Regions from separate parts of the Halalkalibacter lacteus genome, predicted to be linked through region 2. Evidence: riboswitches for the same ligand, from Rfam matches in the RefSeq annotation. Region 2 holds a riboswitch; each other region holds the start of a gene.
What was found. A riboswitch is a leader RNA that binds a small molecule or an ion and turns the genes downstream of it on or off. The one in region 2 is predicted to bind cobalamin.

Region 1 (5,887 bases), on a different contig from region 2:
AAATAGAATCATAGTTTTTGAACCTCATGGTGGTGATGATCAATATGTTCCATTGCTTCAATACGATACTGACATATGTCACAATTCATTTTCACGTCACCTTGTAATGTTTCCTCAATTCGGTCTTGAATAATTGTTTGTAACCTAGTGTGGAATCCAAAGTAACCTGCTAGCTTGAATTCAATTTCCGGGTTCTCTCGTTCAAAATCTTCAATCATTGTTTCTAGGCGCTTAATTAAAATACCAGTAAATAAGAAGTACGGTAGAATGACAATTTTCTTCGCACCTAGTTTGATACAGCGCTCTACTCCCTCTTTAATGAGTGGATCAGTCACCCCCATAAAAGCTGGTTCCACTAACTTATAATTTAGCTTTTCCCATAATAAACGAGTGATTTTATAAAGGTCACTATTTGCATCAGGGTCACTACCGCCACGACCCAGCAAAAGAACAGCTGTATCGGGGTCTTTTTCGTTTGTATTCTCACCAACTTCTTCTAAACGACTTTTGCAAATTTCGATCGTTTCCTCATGGATTCCAAACGGCCTCCCATAAGAAAACCGAACTAAAGGATATTTCTCTCTTGCTTCATCAATAGCTGCTGGGATATGAATTTTGGAGTGACCAGCTGCTAATAACATTAGTGGAATAACATGGACGCTCACTGCTCCCTTTTCCACACATGCTTGAATACCTTGTTCTATCGTTGGTTTCTCAAATTCCAGAAAACAGGTTTCAATAAGAAGGATAGAGTCTAATTTCGGCTCTAATCCTTTGATCATTTGCCTTACTTGCTCATTTCCTTCAGGATCTCTACTTCCATGACCAACTAGTAAAACAGCTTTCATATAATTCTCCCCTATCTTCATTTAGTCCCCACACGGAGCTGGTTCAATTTCAATCTTCGGTGTCATATCCTTGTATGTATAGTCCTGAATACTTCCTACTCGTTTAAAGTACTTAAAGAATCGTTCGTTCGGATGACCTTTCTCTTTGTACTCATATATAATTTTTTCAATGAGTTCAACAATTTGATCTGGCTCAATGCCCTCTGCCACTGGCTGACCAGCATGAGCTGTTCGACCAACCGTTTTTGCCCCTAAAAACAAATCAAACTTTCCTTTCCGAAATATAATACCGATATCGTCATTAACCGCTCCATAACAAGCCATGCCACAGCCATTGAATCCAACCTTCAACTCTTTTGGTAGTTCAAGACCACTTAAGTTTTGATGTAATTCTTCTGCATATGGAATTGAATCCTTTTTTTCACCGTCACAGAAATCACACGCTTTTAATTGAAAAACATCACCAAGAGGTTCAAGGATAAACCCGGCGCTTTTTAATTTCTCCGTAATGATCTCTGGAGTAGCTGTAGGAATTCGAAGATGAATTTGATGGTGCGGCGTATATTCCATCGTTCCTTCGTCACCAACAACTTCAGCAAGAGCCAACATTTGTTTCGGAGTGAATTGCTTGTTAGCAACACCCGTACTAACAGCCAGTTCAAAAATAGAGACAACAGGGTTATTTACGGTCTTCGTTTCTTGTATTTGACTGGACATACCTTTTACTTTACTAAGCGCCTCTTGGGCAAGTTCTAGAGACGTCTTCTTAGGAACAACCGTTTCAACTGCTGTGGCAGCCGTTTGATCCTTTGCGAGGTCCATATCATTTTTTCCTTCGTGCAACGCCCAAGGTTCATTTTCGTGTCGTAATCGTTCATGCGGCTTTAATCGCTGTTCCGTTGTATGTAACGTATACTTCCGTTGATACCCCCTTGGTGTGATCATTTTATTATCATAGAGAACGGTAGATGAATTTCCGATAACAACCGTCGTTAACATCCCAATATCATAGTTCAGCATGTTTTCAAGGTCTGTAATGACAATATGTTCGCGCTCACGATAAGCACTTTTCACAAGACCAACTGGTGTTTTCGGTGAACGATACTCAAGTAGAATTCTTTGAGCCTCTTGAATCTGTCTCGTTCTCCGACCACTTTTTGGATTATATAAACTAATAACAAAGTCAGCTTGTGCGGCTGCTTCAATTCGTTTTGCAATAAGATCCCATGGAGTTAAGTGGTCACTTAAACTAATCGTACATGCATCGTGCATAATCGGTGCTCCTAGTAAGGATGCGCACGAGTTACTGGCAGATACACCTGGAATCACCTCGACACTTACCCCAGTTGCTTCTGTCCAGCCTTGTTCCATTAACACCTCATAAACCAGTCCTGCCATCCCATAAACACCAGCATCACCACTTGAAATAACAGCAACTGTTTTCCCTTCTTCAGCGAGACGAACGGCCGCCTGCGCACGACTCACCTCTTCAGACATACCCGTACTAATAATTTCTTGATTCGTTAATAAATCTTGTACCAAATCAACGTATGTTTTATAGCCAATGATGTAATCACTTTCTTGGATTGCTGTTTGTGCCCTGTTCGTCATATGATCAAAACTACCAGGTCCAAAGCCGATAACAAGTAATTTTCCAAGCATTATGCATACCTCCTTTTATAAGATGTTGTTCAAAAGGGTTGGTTTTTACCTTTTTGAACAACATCGAAGCAATGAGCGTAGTCGCTGTATATGGTGAGAGAAGTATCTCTCACCTTAAGCATGCTATGAGTGAGTTTCTCCATAGCATGCGCACAGCGAGCGGAGCCATTGCATCACCTTTTTGAATCCACACTCTTAGCTCAATAAACAAGAACAACCTATACCTTTGTCTTTGCCACTTTCGAAACGCCCTTAATTCTAGCAGTCGTATTCTTAGCTAGCATTTCACTATTTTCAAAGTCATAAATTAAAAATTCTTGTAAGTCAACTGACGGATCTAGATGGCTTTTAATAATAGAACGCCCGATTTCTGTTGAAGTAGCTGAGTACCAATTTCCCTCAGGGTAAACAATAACAACACACGCATCCTTACAACGACCATTACATCTTGTCCGCGATGTATGAATTTGCTGATCTAATTCAAGGTTCTTTATTTCTTCTCGAATAGCTATAGTAATTTCTTCCCCATCCTTCCTCATACAGCTAGATCCATTACAAATCAGAACATGTTTTTTTGTACCCGTTAAATTCCAAGTAGTCATAATCTATTCCTCCTTATTTACTTCCAGAATTTATTGATGAAAGTTGAAAATAAAAATACACCTCTATCAATAGATAGAGGTGCAGATAAATGGCATACAAGTTTACGTAGCATCTATTCTACATTTCTCTACCTATGACCCGTAGGTATTGAAGCAATTTCAAACAAAGGCAGGTTTCCTGACTTAGGTTCATCATTTCAATGCGTCTTCCCGATATACTCAGTGACTTTATACAATGAAATTCCCCATTACAGTGGCGGGACCGTGACGGATTTACACCGTGCTTCCCTTTTAAACATAACCAGTGGTTATGCACCTTTGTTTGGATTCTTAACTTAAATTATAGTTCTGGCTTTCTATTACATTTACAGTAGCGTGGATACGGCTTTTCCTCTTTTAAATAAAAATGCACCTCTATCTATAGATAGAGGTGCAAAATAAATGGCATACAAACATAAGTAGCATCTATTCTACACTTCTCTACCTATGACCCGTAGGTATTGAAGCAATTTCAAACAAAGGCAGGTCTCCTGACTTAGGTTCATCATTTCATTGCGTCTTCCCGATATACTCAGTGACTTTATACAATGAAATTCCCCATTACAGTGGCGGGACCGTGACGGATTTGCACCGTACTTCCCTTTTAAGCATAACTAGAGCTATGCACCTTTGTTATTGCATTTTTTTAAAATCATTTTTCTAAATGGTTTTATAAATTATTTCGATATATACAGTAGCAGGACATTAGACTGTAACTGTATTCCCTGCTACCTAAATAAAAAGAGTAGTTTATATTCACTGTCTATTAAACTACTCTTCAGTATATTTAGCAAGTATATATTTTGTACAAGTACTAAAAAAAACCTTTTATTTCATAAAATAAATCCTTCTATTTACAAAGTGACAAAAGAAAGATAAAATTTAAATCGTAACAATTACTATTTAAAACCACGTGTAAATGGAATTTTCACTTACATTAATATTTATACATGATCGCATGTGTAAGAGTTTAAAAGGAGGATTTATTTAATGAAAAAAGTACCTGTTACTGTACTAAGTGGTTATTTAGGTTCCGGTAAAACCACTTTATTAAACCACATCTTAACGAATCGTGAAGGGTTGAAAGTCGCTGTTATCGTAAATGATATGAGTGAAGTGAACATTGATGCTAAGCTTGTTAAAGACAATGGATTTTCGAGAACGGAGGAAAAACTAGTAGAGCTTCAAAATGGCTGTATTTGCTGTACTCTTCGTGAGGACTTAATGCAAGAAGTCGAGCGAATAGTTGATGCAGGAGATATCGATTATATCGTGATTGAATCGTCGGGCATTAGTGAGCCTGTACCAGTCGCCCAAACATTTACGTATATTGATGAAGAAATTGGTGTAGATTTAACGAAAAAGTGTAAGCTAGACACAATGGTGACCGTTGTTGATGCGAATCGTTTTTGGGATGATTATGCATCAGGTGAATCATTACTTGATCGTAAAGAAGGTACAGATGAATCTGATACGCGTGAAATTTCAGACCTTCTCGTTGATCAGATTGAATTTGCCGATGTGATTATTCTTAATAAAGTTGAAATGTTACAAGAAGTTGATAAAAATGAATTACTGAACTTCATGAGGAAATTAAATGCAGACGCAAATATTATTCCTACATCATTCTCTAAGGTAGAATTGTCTTCTATTTTACATACAGGCAAATTCGACTTTGATAAAGTGAGTCAGTCTGCTGGATGGATTAAGGAATTAAATGAAGAGCACAAACCAGAAACGGAGGAATACGGTGTCTCTTCATTTGTTTATCGAAGTAGAAAACCATTTCACCCAGAGCGTCTAATGAACTGGCTGGAAAATTGGCCTGTTGATGTTGTACGAGCGAAAGGGTTCATTTGGGTCGCTTCCAGAAATCAGATGGCTGGATTGATTTCACAGTCAGGGTCTATCGTTACCATTCAAGGTGCCGGAGAGTGGGTTGCAGCGTATTCTGAAGAAGAAAGACAGAAAGCACTCCTTGAGGAGCCTGAGCTACAAGCAAAATGGGACCCAGAATTCGGTGATCGAATGACAGAATTAGTCCTAATCGGTATTGATATGAATCATGAACAAGTTAGAGGTTCCCTTGATCAATGTGTATTAACAGATAGTGAGATGACTTCAGATTGGACTAAGATTCCCGATCCACTTCCACAATATGTTGAAGCTTAAAAAAAATCGTATAAATCTTTTATGTGAATGTTGAAAAAAGGCTGTTGATATCAATTGATCTCAACAGCCTTACTGTTTATAGATTTCTATAAAAGAATTATAACTTTTTTGAAACTTTCTTTACTATTTCCCTGTCTTTTTCAACACCTTTCATCGTTCCTTCACTTAGTTCAAAGCATCTCCCATTAAATGAATGACTTACTTTGTCTTCTAGCCTATTTCCTGTCATTAGCGATTCAACAAATCGTGGAGCATCCTCACTAGACATTTCCTTATACCAGTGACCATCGGGGTAAGTAATCAAAACACATTTATCTTGACAGCGTCCATTACAAAGCGTTCTTGACGTATGGATCATAGGATCTAAACCTTTAGCACTTATCTCATTTCTAATAGATTGAGTTAATGCTTCTGCTCCTGCTCTATTGCAACTACTTCCATTACATATAAGAATGTGATGTTGTGTGTCCGTTAAATTCCATGTAGCCATTCCTTCAGCTCCTTTTTTACTTAGAGTTTAACAACACGATAATAGATATCATTACGATTTATTTTCTGCAAATA
Region 2 (5,887 bases):
CGTGCTTATAACGAAGAAAAGCACCGCGGAACACTACGCCATATCGTAGCCCGTAAAGGAAAAGTGACAAATGAAGTGATGGTTGTTTTCGTGACGCGAGGGAAAGAACTCCCGAATAAGGCGAATCTGATCGAAGAAATTCGCGCAAATATCCCGAATGTAAAATCAATTGTTCAAAACATCAATTCCAAGCGGACAAATGTAATCTTTGGTGATGAAACAAAGATACTCTGGGGTGAGCAATATATCCATGATTACATTGGTGATATTAAGTTTGCCATTTCAGCGCGTTCGTTTTATCAAGTCAATCCAGATCAAACAAAGGTCTTGTATGATCAAGCACTTGAGTATGCCAACTTAACGGGACAAGAAACAGTGATTGATGCGTATTGTGGAATTGGCACGATTTCTCTGTTTCTTGCTGAGCGGGCGAAGCATGTATATGGAGTTGAGATCGTCCCTGATGCGATCGCAGACGCCAAACGTAATGCTAAATTAAATGGTATTATTAATGTAGACTTTGCTGTAGGTGAGGCTGAAAAGGTCATGCCTTGGTGGTACGCACAAGGAATACGAGCAGACGTCATTGTTGTTGACCCTCCTCGTAAAGGCTGTGATGAACAGTTACTTGAGACGATTTTATCAATGAAACCAAAGCGGGTTGTATATGTGTCCTGTAATCCAGCTACATTAGCGAGAGATCTGAAGTTCCTTGAGGCTGGTGGGTATAAGACGAAGGAAGTGCAGCCGGTGGATATGTTTCCGCATTCGACACACGTTGAGTGTGTCTCGCAGATAGTTTTAAAAGAAGCAGGAGCCCCGAAATAGGGGATTCTGCTGTGTTTATTTGATTTTTGGAGCTGAAAAACGATAGTGGATTATAGGAGTTCCACCAGCTTTTACTTCAATACGATTAATTAAACGATTTAAAATTTCTGGTGTTAACTCATCAAAGTTTAGAAATTGAAGTAATTCTTATTTTAACAACTCTATGTTATCCACTGTTTTTTCACTTGCCATTGCTGTGAGTAAATCGGTCTTTTTCTCGACTAACGCTTTAATTTCAATATTATTAGCTTCAACAATTTCGCGGTATTCCTCTTGAGTAATAATCTCTTCGGCTAACATAGTAATGTATTTTCTTTTTCGACCCTTTATTATATTGACTTGCTTCTCGACTTTATCGAGTTGCTTTTGAAGGCTTTGCTTCGATTTCTTTGATTGAGCTTCTATCTGCTTAACGTATTGCTCTTGATAAATTTCTTTTACTAACTTTTGAATGTCAGTTAATACAGTATCTTTGAGTAAATCTTCTTTAATCGAATGACTACTGCATGCCTTTTTACCGTGCCGTGCATAATTGCCACATACATAATCCTTTCGGTTGCTCCGGTACCACATTCCTTTTCCGCAATCAGAGCAGAATAGAATATTTGTAAAAAGATGCTTCTTTGGTGCCGTTATAAACTTAGTACGAATTTTCAATTGCTGCTGGACAGCATTAAAAACATCGCGTGAGATTATCGCTTCATACGTATCTTTAACGATAATTTGATCTTCCTGTTCATCTTGTCTCCTTTTCTTACTTGTAACACTGACTGTAGTTGAACGATTTTGTACTAAGTCACCAACGTAATAAGGATTAGTGAGTATAAGCTTAAACGATTGTCAATTGCTGTTAATAATTCATAACAGTCACCTTGTTTACAAAAAAATTTAATTGCTTGCTACTTTCGTTTATTGTCATGATCATGCCTACTCAACCATGTAGCGATATCTTTTGCGTAATAGGTAACCATCATATCAGCCCCTGCACGCTTCATACTCAGCATACTTTCTAGAACAACTTCTTGTTCGTTAATCCATTCTTTTTCTGCCGCTGCTTTAATCATAGAATATTCTCCACTTACTTGATAGGCAATCAAGGGGACGGGAAATGTATTTCTCATATCACGTAGAATATCAAGATATGAAATTCCAGGTTTAATAATTAAAAAGTCTGCTCCTTCTTCAATATCAGCTTTAGCTTCTCGAAAGGCTTCAAGTCGATTAGCGGGATCCATTTGATACGTTCTTCGATCACCAAATTGAGGGGAACTATTTGCTGCGTCACGAAATGGTCCGTAAAAACTAGATGCATATTTTACCCCATAGGACATAATTGGAATATCATGATAACCATTTTCATCCAAAGTATTTCGAATTACAGATACAAATCCATCCATCATACTAGAAGGTGCAACGACATCTGCTCCTGCTTTTACTTGAGATAATGCAACTTTGGCATGAATTTCGAGGGAGAAGTCATTTAGAATTTTTCCGTTTTGTGGAATTCCACAATGTCCTTCTGATTGATAATGACAAATACAAGTATCGGTTATGACAAGTAGGTTTTTATCAATACTTTTTATTTTTTTGATTGCTTGTTGAACAATTCCATTCTCATCATAAGCTGAGGTAGCATGTTGGTCTTTATATTGTGGAATTCCAAATAATAAAATTGCTTTGATATTTAGCAATTTTATTATTTCAATTTCTTCATCGAGATAGTCCAATGATAGTTGATAGACACCTGGCATGGAAGGAACTTCTTTTTTTATTTCTTTACCCTCATGTACGAATAGAGGATAAATGAGGTCATCTACTGTTAATGTTGTCTCCCTAACTAAATCCCGCATAGTCCCAGATGAGCGTAGACGTCGATGTCGTTTAAAATTAATAGAGTTCATTTCTTTGCACCACATTTCAAAAGAGTTATAATAAAGAGTTATAAATCGTAATTATTACGATTTGAATTATAAAGAAGTTTATGTAGAAATTCAATTCATAGAGTAAAGGATGTAGAGAAATGGATGTAAATACGTTTAGATTATTAGAATCAAAGATTAACTTAATTAAACAAGATAATAAAAAGATTGCACTAATTGGTCCTGTAAAAATGCCGCTTGATGTGCATGGTAAGATTTATACTTTTTCTTGGTTTACATGGATCAATATTGAAAATGATATTGAAAGTGTTAAGGAGTTATTAGATAGGATTAAAAGTGTGCCATTAGCACACCAACAACATTCCTCGGTTTTAACTTATGGTGAATTTTCTAATGCAGAAGATGCAAATGTTCGTTTTCATAGTATTTGTCATACAGGTGATGTGTTTGGGAGTAAACGTTGTGATTGCGGTGAACAATTTAAAGAAGCAAAAAGCATAATTACGGAGAAAGGTACAGGAGCTATATTTTACTTAGCTGACCAAGAGGGTAGAGGGATCGGCTTATTCAACAAAGCTATGGCCTATTTATTGCAAGAAAATGGTTTAGATACAGTAGAAGCAAATCTAGCTCTTGGCTTCGAAGACGATTTACGTATTTATGATGAAGCTGCAATTGTTTTGAAACATTTAAGAAAACTTCCTATATCCATTATTACAAATAATCCTGATAAGAGGAGCCAGCTTGAGAGTAAAGGTATCAAAATCAAAGAGCGTATCCCAGTGTGGTGCAGTACAAATTCTTATAATGAAAGGTATTTAACTACAAAAATAAATAAATCAGGGCATTTAGTTACTTAAGGAATAAAAATTGAGGGTCTAACTATTACACAGAATTAAAGAATAAGAGATTTCATATGATAGCTTTTCACTTGTTTCTCTTCAATACTACAATCTTATTTTAAATCATTTTCAAATGAATATGTTGTCTTTTTGCATTTTTATTCCATAATATGGAACGTATATCTCATATGAGAGTACGTTCCTTTTTAGTTTAGGTCCAGATTGTTGAATTTTTATGACTTTTAAGCTAGCATCAAATTATTTAAAAATCGTTTAAATTCTACTAATTTCGAGGTTTTAAAAATTTAATACGTTTAGGAATTTAAGGTGTCTAATTAGACTAAATAGGGAATCTGGTGAAAGTCCAGAACTGTCCCCGCAACTGTAAGTGTGGATGAAATGAGGTTACCACTGTATAAGTAGCTTAACGGTGCTTATGTGGGAAGGCTCCGAGTAAAAAGAAGCACGAGTCAGGAGACCTGCCTTTTTTTCCAAAAAGTTTCATTTCTTCGGGGAGGTGAGAAATTGAGATGGCAGGATTATATATAATAAAATCATAATTTTATGGTTACTAATACATTGCCGTTCTATGCTCTTTCTCTTTTCGGGAATGAGTTTTTTTTATTTATTATTGAAGGAATCCGTTCATTAGGTGCTCAGCAACGGTATATAATGATTCATTATATCATTCCTAATATGGTTGGTCCTATTATCGTGTTATTTACTGTCAGAATTGGCAGAACGATTTTATCCAGCAGCATTAAGCTTTTTAGGATTAGGCTTGCAGCCGTCAACTCCTGATTGGGGTTTCATGATTAATGATGCACGTCCTTATTTTCGAAGTTATCCTCATTTAATTCTTTTGCCTGGAATGTGTATTATTGCTGTTACATTGGCAATGCATTACGTGATTACTTTGACGTTCGGACTGAACCACTAAGAAGAAATATATAAGAAAGGGGATACATATGTCAGAAGCTATTAAAATCGATAATGTATACGTCTCCTTTCAAACAAGAGAAGGTAGAGTAAAAGCGGTCGATGGTGTATCACTAAATGTAACGAAAAATAAAATTATAGGAATTATTGGTGAAACGGGGAGCGGAAAGTCGATTTTAGGTCTATCAATTTTAGGTCTTCTTCCTCAAAACGCAAACGTATCTGGAAATATATATTATAAAGATAAAGATTTGCTGGAATTTTCTGAGAGACAATTTCGTAGGATAAGAGGGAGAGAAATAGGCCTTATACCGCAAAACCCTACTACATCATTGAATCCAGTGCTAAAAATCGGTTCACAAATTAAAGATTCTGTTTATTTACACCATAAATATCAAAGAAACGAGCAACATTCATATATTATAAATCTACTTTCTAAATTAAAGTTGCCACAACCAAAGGAAATCGTTAATAGATGTCCATTTCAAATAAGTGGTGGAATGAAACAACGTGTGTTAGCTGCTATCGGTTTATCTGGAAAGCCACATTTTATCATTGCTGATGAGCCTACAAAAGGTCTTGATGCAGTTTTGCGAGGTGAAGTTGTTTCTTTATTTCGAAACATTGTTAGTGATACTGGAGTTGGCTTACTATTAATTACTCATGATTTAAAAGTGGCGATTTTCTAGGTTTAAAAAAGCATAAGGCAGTAGATAAAGTTAGTTTTAAAGTAGAGGAAGGTGAGACATTAGGAATTGTTGGTGAAAGTGGATGTGGAAAATCAACATTGTCTCGACTGTTACTGAAATTGATACCCATCGATGAAGGGGAAATTTTTTACCAAGGTGAAGAGATTACGAACTATAATGAAAAACAAATGCGCCCTTTACGAAAGCAAACTCAATTGATATTTCAACACCCAGATTCAATTCTCCACCCCCGTATGACTATTTTTTCAAGTTTAATGGAACCATACATGCTTTACAAATTAGATACAAAGGAAAATGCAGAAATACAAGTCCCTCTCAAGGGGCTTTTTTATTTTAACGGAGATAAAAGTAAATATGATGTAGTTGTTCATATTGTCGAACTATCTTCAATCATTGTTAAATTACTTTGATTACAAATCTAGTATAACAGTCTAAAATAATAGATAATTGGAAAGTATGAATAGTATTTCCTTTAACGTTTAAGTGGAGGTAACCTTATGATCGATCAATTAACAAAGGATGACATAAAAGATATATTTACGAATGCTGTCTACCGTCGTGGGCTTGGTTACTATCGTGAAGGTCGTGTTAGTGATTTATATCATGATCCCGTGAGAAATATTTGGGCAGCAAAAGTAAGAGGGTCAAAGTCCTATCATGTAACAATTGAGGAAGATGAGATTGGTAT
Region 3 (5,887 bases), on a different contig from region 2:
CCTGATGAATTAAATGATAGTGCGGTTTTCTTGTATCAATCTCTTTCTGCTATTGAGGATGCATCAAATGAAACAAAACAAATTATTTATTTTTCTGCAGGAATAGCCATTGTTTTAACAACAATCTTTGCTTTTTTTCTCTCGACTAGAATAACAGCTCCGTTGCGTAAGATGCGTCAAGTTGCATTAGAGGTAGCAGAAGGTAAATTCAAATCGAAAGTTCCGATTTTAACGCATGACGAAATTGGTCAACTAGCCATTGCCTTTAATCGTATGGGACGAGAACTCAATAACAACATTCACGCTTTGAACCAAGAAAAGGAGCAGCTTTCTCGTATTCTTGTAAGTATGGCAGATGGTGTGATTACATTAAATAAAAAGGGACGGGTTGTGTTAACGAACCCTCCTGCAGAACGATTTATTCAATCTTGGTATTACGAACAAGGAATGAATCAGGATATAAAAGGGAATTTACCCGCTGCTATGCAAACGTTATTTGAAAAGGTTGTATTGTTAGAAAAAGAACAAATGACTGAAGTAGAAATGCAAGGGAGAAGCTGGATGATCCTGATGACGCCATTATATGATCGCCATGAGATACGTGGTGCTGTCGCTGTCTTCCGCGATATGACGGAAGAACGTCGTCACGATAAACTTAGAAAAGATTTTATTGCCAATGTGTCTCATGAGCTTAGAACACCAATCTCTATGCTTCAAGGATATAGTGAAGCAATCATTGATGATATTGCTGGATCTGATGAAGATAAAAAGGAAATTGCAAAAATTATCTATGATGAATCATTACGAATGGGAAGGCTAGTAAACGAATTATTGGATCTTGCAAGGATGGAGGCAGGGCATGTTGAGTTGAATGTAGAAGAGCTCGAGGTTCAACCATTTTCTGAACGCATTGTCCGCAAGTTTCAAGGCTTAGCCCGTGAACAAGCAATCCAACTATCGCTTGATATAGAACATTCGGATGTTATCGAATGTGATCCTGATCGAATCGAACAAGTACTTACCAACTTACTCCATAACGCAATCCGCCACACGAAAGAACATGGAAAGGTAATATTAGCTGTTAGGCAATATGACGAAGGTTATAGATTTGACGTCATTGATACGGGGTCAGGCATACCTGAAGGGGATCTACCGTATGTATTTGAACGATTTTATAAAGCTGATAAAGCACGTACAAGGGGACGTGGAGGAACTGGATTAGGTCTTGCGATTGCGAAGAATATTGTCGATTCGCATGGTGGGCATATTTCCGTGCACAGTAAAATGAATGAGGGAACAACTTTTTCCTTTTTTATCCCATGTATATTCAATAATTAAAACCTAACCCCGACAAGTGTTTGTCGGGGTTAGACCTTGTTAAGACAAGCTCGGTTCTTCTGTACATTAACTATTGATCAAATTATGATAGATTGCAATCCAGCGCTCTTTCGTTTTGATATCGGTCAAAGATAGATAATGAAACAATGTCTCTAAACTTTTTGCATCCATATTCTTGATAAAAGCATTCATTACTTTTTCATCACACGTATTTCGCAGGAAGCGGACAAGTTCATATCTCATTCTTAAACCATCTCCTTTTAGTTACTTAGTTGTTTTTCTGCAATTTTTGTTCGAGCAACTTTTGCAGCAGTGACCATATTTTTTAAGGCAGCAACGGTTTCTGTTTCACCACGGGTTTTTAGTCCGCAGTCTGGATTAACCCAGAAGAGGTTAGCTGGTAAGACGGAGAGGGCGCGTTCGATAATAGATAGCATCTCTTCATTCTTTGGAACTCGTGGGCTATGTATATCATAGACTCCGAGTCCAATGCCTTTGTCATAGACGGTTGTTTCAAATGCTTGAATCAATTCAGCATGACTTCTTGACGTCTCAATAGAAATAACGTCAGCATCTAATGCTTTTATCGCATTAATGATCTCGTTGAAATCGCTATAACACATATGAGTATGAACTTGTGTTGTATCTTTCACTGCTGAAGTACTCATGCGGAATGCTTCTATAGCCCATGTAAGATAGTTTTGATGTTTTTCTTCTTTTAGAGGTAAGCCCTCTCTAAGTGCAGGCTCATCTACTTGAATCATCGTAATTCCATTGGCTTCAAGCACTTGGACTTCTTTTAAGATGGCCTCTGCAATTTGAAAAGCGACTTCTTGATTCGAAATGTCATTTCGGACAAACGACCAATTTAAAATTGTTACAGGCCCAGTTACCATCCCTTTTACCGGTTTATTTGTTAGAGATTGTGCATAAGCTGTTTCTTTTAATGTCATCGGTTCTATGAATGATACATTTCCAAAGATGATAGGAGGCTTCACACAACGAGAACCATATGATTGAACCCAGCCATTTTTTGAAAACGTAAATCCTGCTAATTTTTCTCCAAAAAATTCAACCATATCATTTCTTTCAAACTCTCCGTGTACAAGGACATCAAGTGCCAACTCTTCTTGAATGTGAATCCATTTTTCAATAGCTGAGTAAATGTGTGATTCGTATGCTTCATTTGAAAGTTCACCTTTTCTCCACTTAAAACGCGTTTGACGAATTTCTTTTGTTTGTGGAAAGCTCCCTATTGTTGTTGTTGGCAGCAGTGGCAAATCCCATTTTTGTTGCTGTAGATGGTATCGATCTGAAAAAGATAAAGGTCGAGTCGTAGGTAGTAATGGGCGTTCCTGCTTCACTCGCCATTCTGATTTCTCCAAGGCTTCAAATGATTGCTTATATTTTAATAATGATTGCTTGTTTTGATCATTACAATCAACGGTTACATCTCTTAACAGGCATAATTCATCAAGTTTTTCTTTGCAAAATGCCAAAGCTTTTTTAATAATTGGCTCTAATTCTGTTTCATGTTCAAGACTGACTGGAACATGCAGCAAGCTAGTAGAAGGCTGCAATATTTGGTTTTCAATTGGAACATAAGCTGCCAGTTCAGTTAAAAAGCGATGATTCTCTTCTAGATTTGATTTCCAAATGTTTCGGCCGTCAATGATTCCTATACCAAGCAGTTTATCTTTAGGAAATCCATATTTCTTGATTGCTGTCACATTTTCATTTAAGCCACTGACAAAGTCTAACCCGATCCCTTTAACGGGTAGGTTTACCACCTCTTTATAATGAGAAACTGCTTCGAAATATGTTTGAATAATAATATCAAGATGTGGTACTTGTTTTGTAATTTCATTATAAAGGTTTGAGAATAGCGTCATTTCTTCAGTTGAAAGATCCATTACAAGATAAGGCTCATCGATTTGAACAATTGGAGCTCCAGCGTCAGCTAATTCAAGGAGTAATTGAATATAGACTTGCGCTAAGTTTTTCAACTGACTTTCAAATTTTTGTTCTTCGTATCCTTTTGATAGCTTTAAAAAGGTGAAAGGACCGATGATGACGGGTTTTCCAATGATGTTTAACTCATGTTTTGCTTCTAAAAATGCTTCAAGTGGTTTATTCCAAACCAAGGCAGGTTTCCGTTCTTCCAATTCAGGAACGATAAAGTGATAGTTTGTATCAAACCATTTTGTCATTTCGCAAGCAGGGGTATCCTTACTTCCCCGAGCCATTGAAAAATATGTTGATAGAGATACCGGACCATCTGAATAAGAAAAGCGATCTGGAACGAATCCAAACATCGTTGCCGTATCAAGTACATGATCGTAAAATGAAAAATCACCAACTGGAATAAGATCAACTTTTTTATCAATTTGTGTTTGTAAATAATGGAGTCGATACTTTTTCATTTGCTTATAAAAGGTTTTTTCTGAAATTGTTGAAGCCCAATAAGCTTCAAGTGTTTTCTTCCATTCGCGTTTCTCGCCAATGCGAGGATAGCCAAGATTACTAGTTTTAATTACGTTCAATGTCATAACCTCCAAATTTTTTTGTAACAAAAAAAGACATCATTACCAGAAAAAGGGTAACGATATCCATAGAATAATCAATGAAGTATTGTTAACACCTCCCTATCTCCCGTAGGTAAAGCAGTGTTGTTGAAATAGGCAGGTCTCCTGGCTTTAGTATCATCATTATCGTGGTCTTCCCGGCTTTTGCCAGTGACACAGGTCACGATAACTCCTCTATTACAGTGGCGGGACCGCTCCGGATTTACACCGAATTCCCTTTTAAACTTTAAATAAATATTTAAAGTACCAATTTCCAACATATGAGATTGTTTTAAACTCTAGCGTAGAGTGATGGGCTATGTCAATAGTTTTATTCTATTTTGAAAATTTCCCTTTGCCAATCTAGTAAGACGATGACCATTTTAAAAAAATACTGTCATAGATTTGTTTTTCATGTATACTGAAAAATACAAAAATGAAATAAAGACTATGAAATGTTTTCAAGATTATGCAGTATTTATTTAGAATTTCTATCTTGAATCATTTGTTTTTTAATGTGATTGAACACAAAATCAATTCTAAACAAATATAGTAGGGGGAACGTTATGAAGTTATATACACGTACAGGTGATGAGGGAAAGACAAGTGTTATAGGTGGGAGATTGGATAAAGATGATACAAGAGTGGTTGCTTATGGGACAACGGATGAACTTAATTCTTTTGTTGGCCAGGTCGTAGCTCAGTTAGATGATGCGATTTTTCCTGATATAAAGGAGGAACTTGTGAAAATTCAGCATGAACTGTTCGATTGTGGTGGTGATTTAGCTATGATGAAGGCATCTGAAAAACATCCGTATAAGGCAAAACAAGAGATGATTGATTTTCTCGAGGAGCGAATTGATGTCTACATTCAAGAAGCGCCAGAATTAGAGCGCTTTATCTTACCAGGTGGGTCTTTGCAAGCATCAACTCTTCATGTGTGCCGAACGGTTACAAGACGTGCGGAACGTTATGTGACAAGGCTACATCGTGAAGTTGATGAGACGAACCCAATTGTTTTAAAATATTTAAATCGTCTTTCCGATTATTTTTTTGCGATTGCACGAGTGGTAAACCATCGTCTAAAAGTGAAAGATGTGGAATATGAAAGAAGTGCGATCGTATTTAAAGGTGGAAAGCGAACGAAATAGATGATTAAGAAACCACGCAACTATATTGTGTGGTTTTTTTTTTTGAAATGAAATGTTTAAATTGTAGTCAACTAAGTAGCAGGTTTTTGGTATGGATTTTATTTGAAAAAAGCATGGATTGTCTGGAATGATTCAAATGTCTTTTCATATATTGATAAATGTGTGGGCTGTTTTGAGGGGGAAACAATATATGAAAAAGAGTTTGTTTTTTTGTGTTCTTTTTTTACTTGTTGCATGTAGTAACGATCTGTCAGCAGAAGAGTTGAAACCAGTTGCTGTTCACTCTTCTTATTTTCAAACGGAGACGAATTGGAAAGCACCTGTTTATTGGAAAGTTGATTTGAAAGATGAATTTAATGATTTAGTTCATGACATTCTTTTAAATGATTTTGGTTATTTTGTAGAGCAATCTCTGGATGAAGAGAAACTGAACCAATTAGCAAATGATTTGGCGAGTCAAATAGATACTCCGATGCAAAATCCACGGATTACTTCGGATGGAAACGTGATTCCGGGAAAAGTGCGAGTTGTTTTATCTGAGCAAGAGCTTGTTGACCAACTGCAAATACTTGAGGTGGGAACGAAGGAATTTGTTTTACCCGTCTATGTAACCGAACCTTCCGTTACGGAGGAAGATTTGATTGGAATTGATCAGAAGATTATTGGGGAATTTAAGACTTATTTTAATCCGGCTGTTACTGGTAGATCGGTAAATGTGAAATTATCAGCAGAGGCAATATCAGGTATCGTTCTTGGTCCGGGGGATTCATTTTCATTTAATCAAACTGTTGGAGAGCGGACAAGAGAACGAGGATATCAAGAAGCGAAAGAAAT

Region 1: it holds a riboswitch for cobalamin, as region 2 does, so the genes downstream of both, SAZ04_RS02410 ((2Fe-2S) ferredoxin domain-containing protein) here and SAZ04_RS04620 (hypothetical protein) in region 2, are expected to answer to the same signal.
Region 3: it holds a riboswitch for cobalamin, as region 2 does, so the genes downstream of both, metE (5-methyltetrahydropteroyltriglutamate--homocysteine S-methyltransferase) here and SAZ04_RS04620 (hypothetical protein) in region 2, are expected to answer to the same signal.

Annotation. Positions count from the first base shown of each region.
Region 1 is NZ_JAWRVL010000002.1:197,489-203,375, reverse strand. Features, by position in the region: gene cobK (precorrin-6A reductase) at 1-12, opposite strand, end outside; gene SAZ04_RS02420 (sirohydrochlorin chelatase) at 9-848, opposite strand; gene cobJ (precorrin-3B C(17)-methyltransferase) at 870-2,510, opposite strand; gene SAZ04_RS02410 ((2Fe-2S) ferredoxin domain-containing protein) at 2,729-3,112, opposite strand; cobalamin riboswitch at 3,264-3,447, opposite strand; cobalamin riboswitch at 3,616-3,798, opposite strand; gene SAZ04_RS02405 (GTP-binding protein) at 4,142-5,323, shown strand; gene SAZ04_RS02400 ((2Fe-2S) ferredoxin domain-containing protein) at 5,421-5,813, opposite strand; gene SAZ04_RS02395 (class I SAM-dependent methyltransferase) at 5,872-5,887, opposite strand, start outside.
Region 2 is NZ_JAWRVL010000004.1:136,258-142,144, reverse strand. Features, by position in the region: gene rlmD (23S rRNA (uracil(1939)-C(5))-methyltransferase RlmD) at 1-828, shown strand, start outside; gene SAZ04_RS04635 (recombinase zinc beta ribbon domain-containing protein) at 976-1,653, opposite strand; gene hemB (porphobilinogen synthase) at 1,728-2,729, opposite strand; gene SAZ04_RS04625 (GTP cyclohydrolase II) at 2,849-3,568, shown strand; cobalamin riboswitch at 3,859-4,051, shown strand; gene SAZ04_RS04620 (hypothetical protein) at 4,284-4,490, shown strand; gene SAZ04_RS04615 (ABC transporter ATP-binding protein) at 4,519-5,178, shown strand; partial or broken gene SAZ04_RS23340 (ATP-binding cassette domain-containing protein) at 5,214-5,609, shown strand; gene SAZ04_RS04610 (DEAD/DEAH box helicase) at 5,697-5,887, shown strand, end outside.
Region 3 is NZ_JAWRVL010000026.1:6,987-12,873, reverse strand. Features, by position in the region: gene SAZ04_RS16755 (ATP-binding protein) at 1-1,338, shown strand, start outside; gene SAZ04_RS16750 (hypothetical protein) at 1,405-1,581, opposite strand; gene metE (5-methyltetrahydropteroyltriglutamate--homocysteine S-methyltransferase) at 1,599-3,887, opposite strand; cobalamin riboswitch at 4,002-4,189, opposite strand; gene SAZ04_RS16740 (cob(I)yrinic acid a,c-diamide adenosyltransferase) at 4,469-5,053, shown strand; gene SAZ04_RS16735 (VanW family protein) at 5,244-5,887, shown strand, end outside.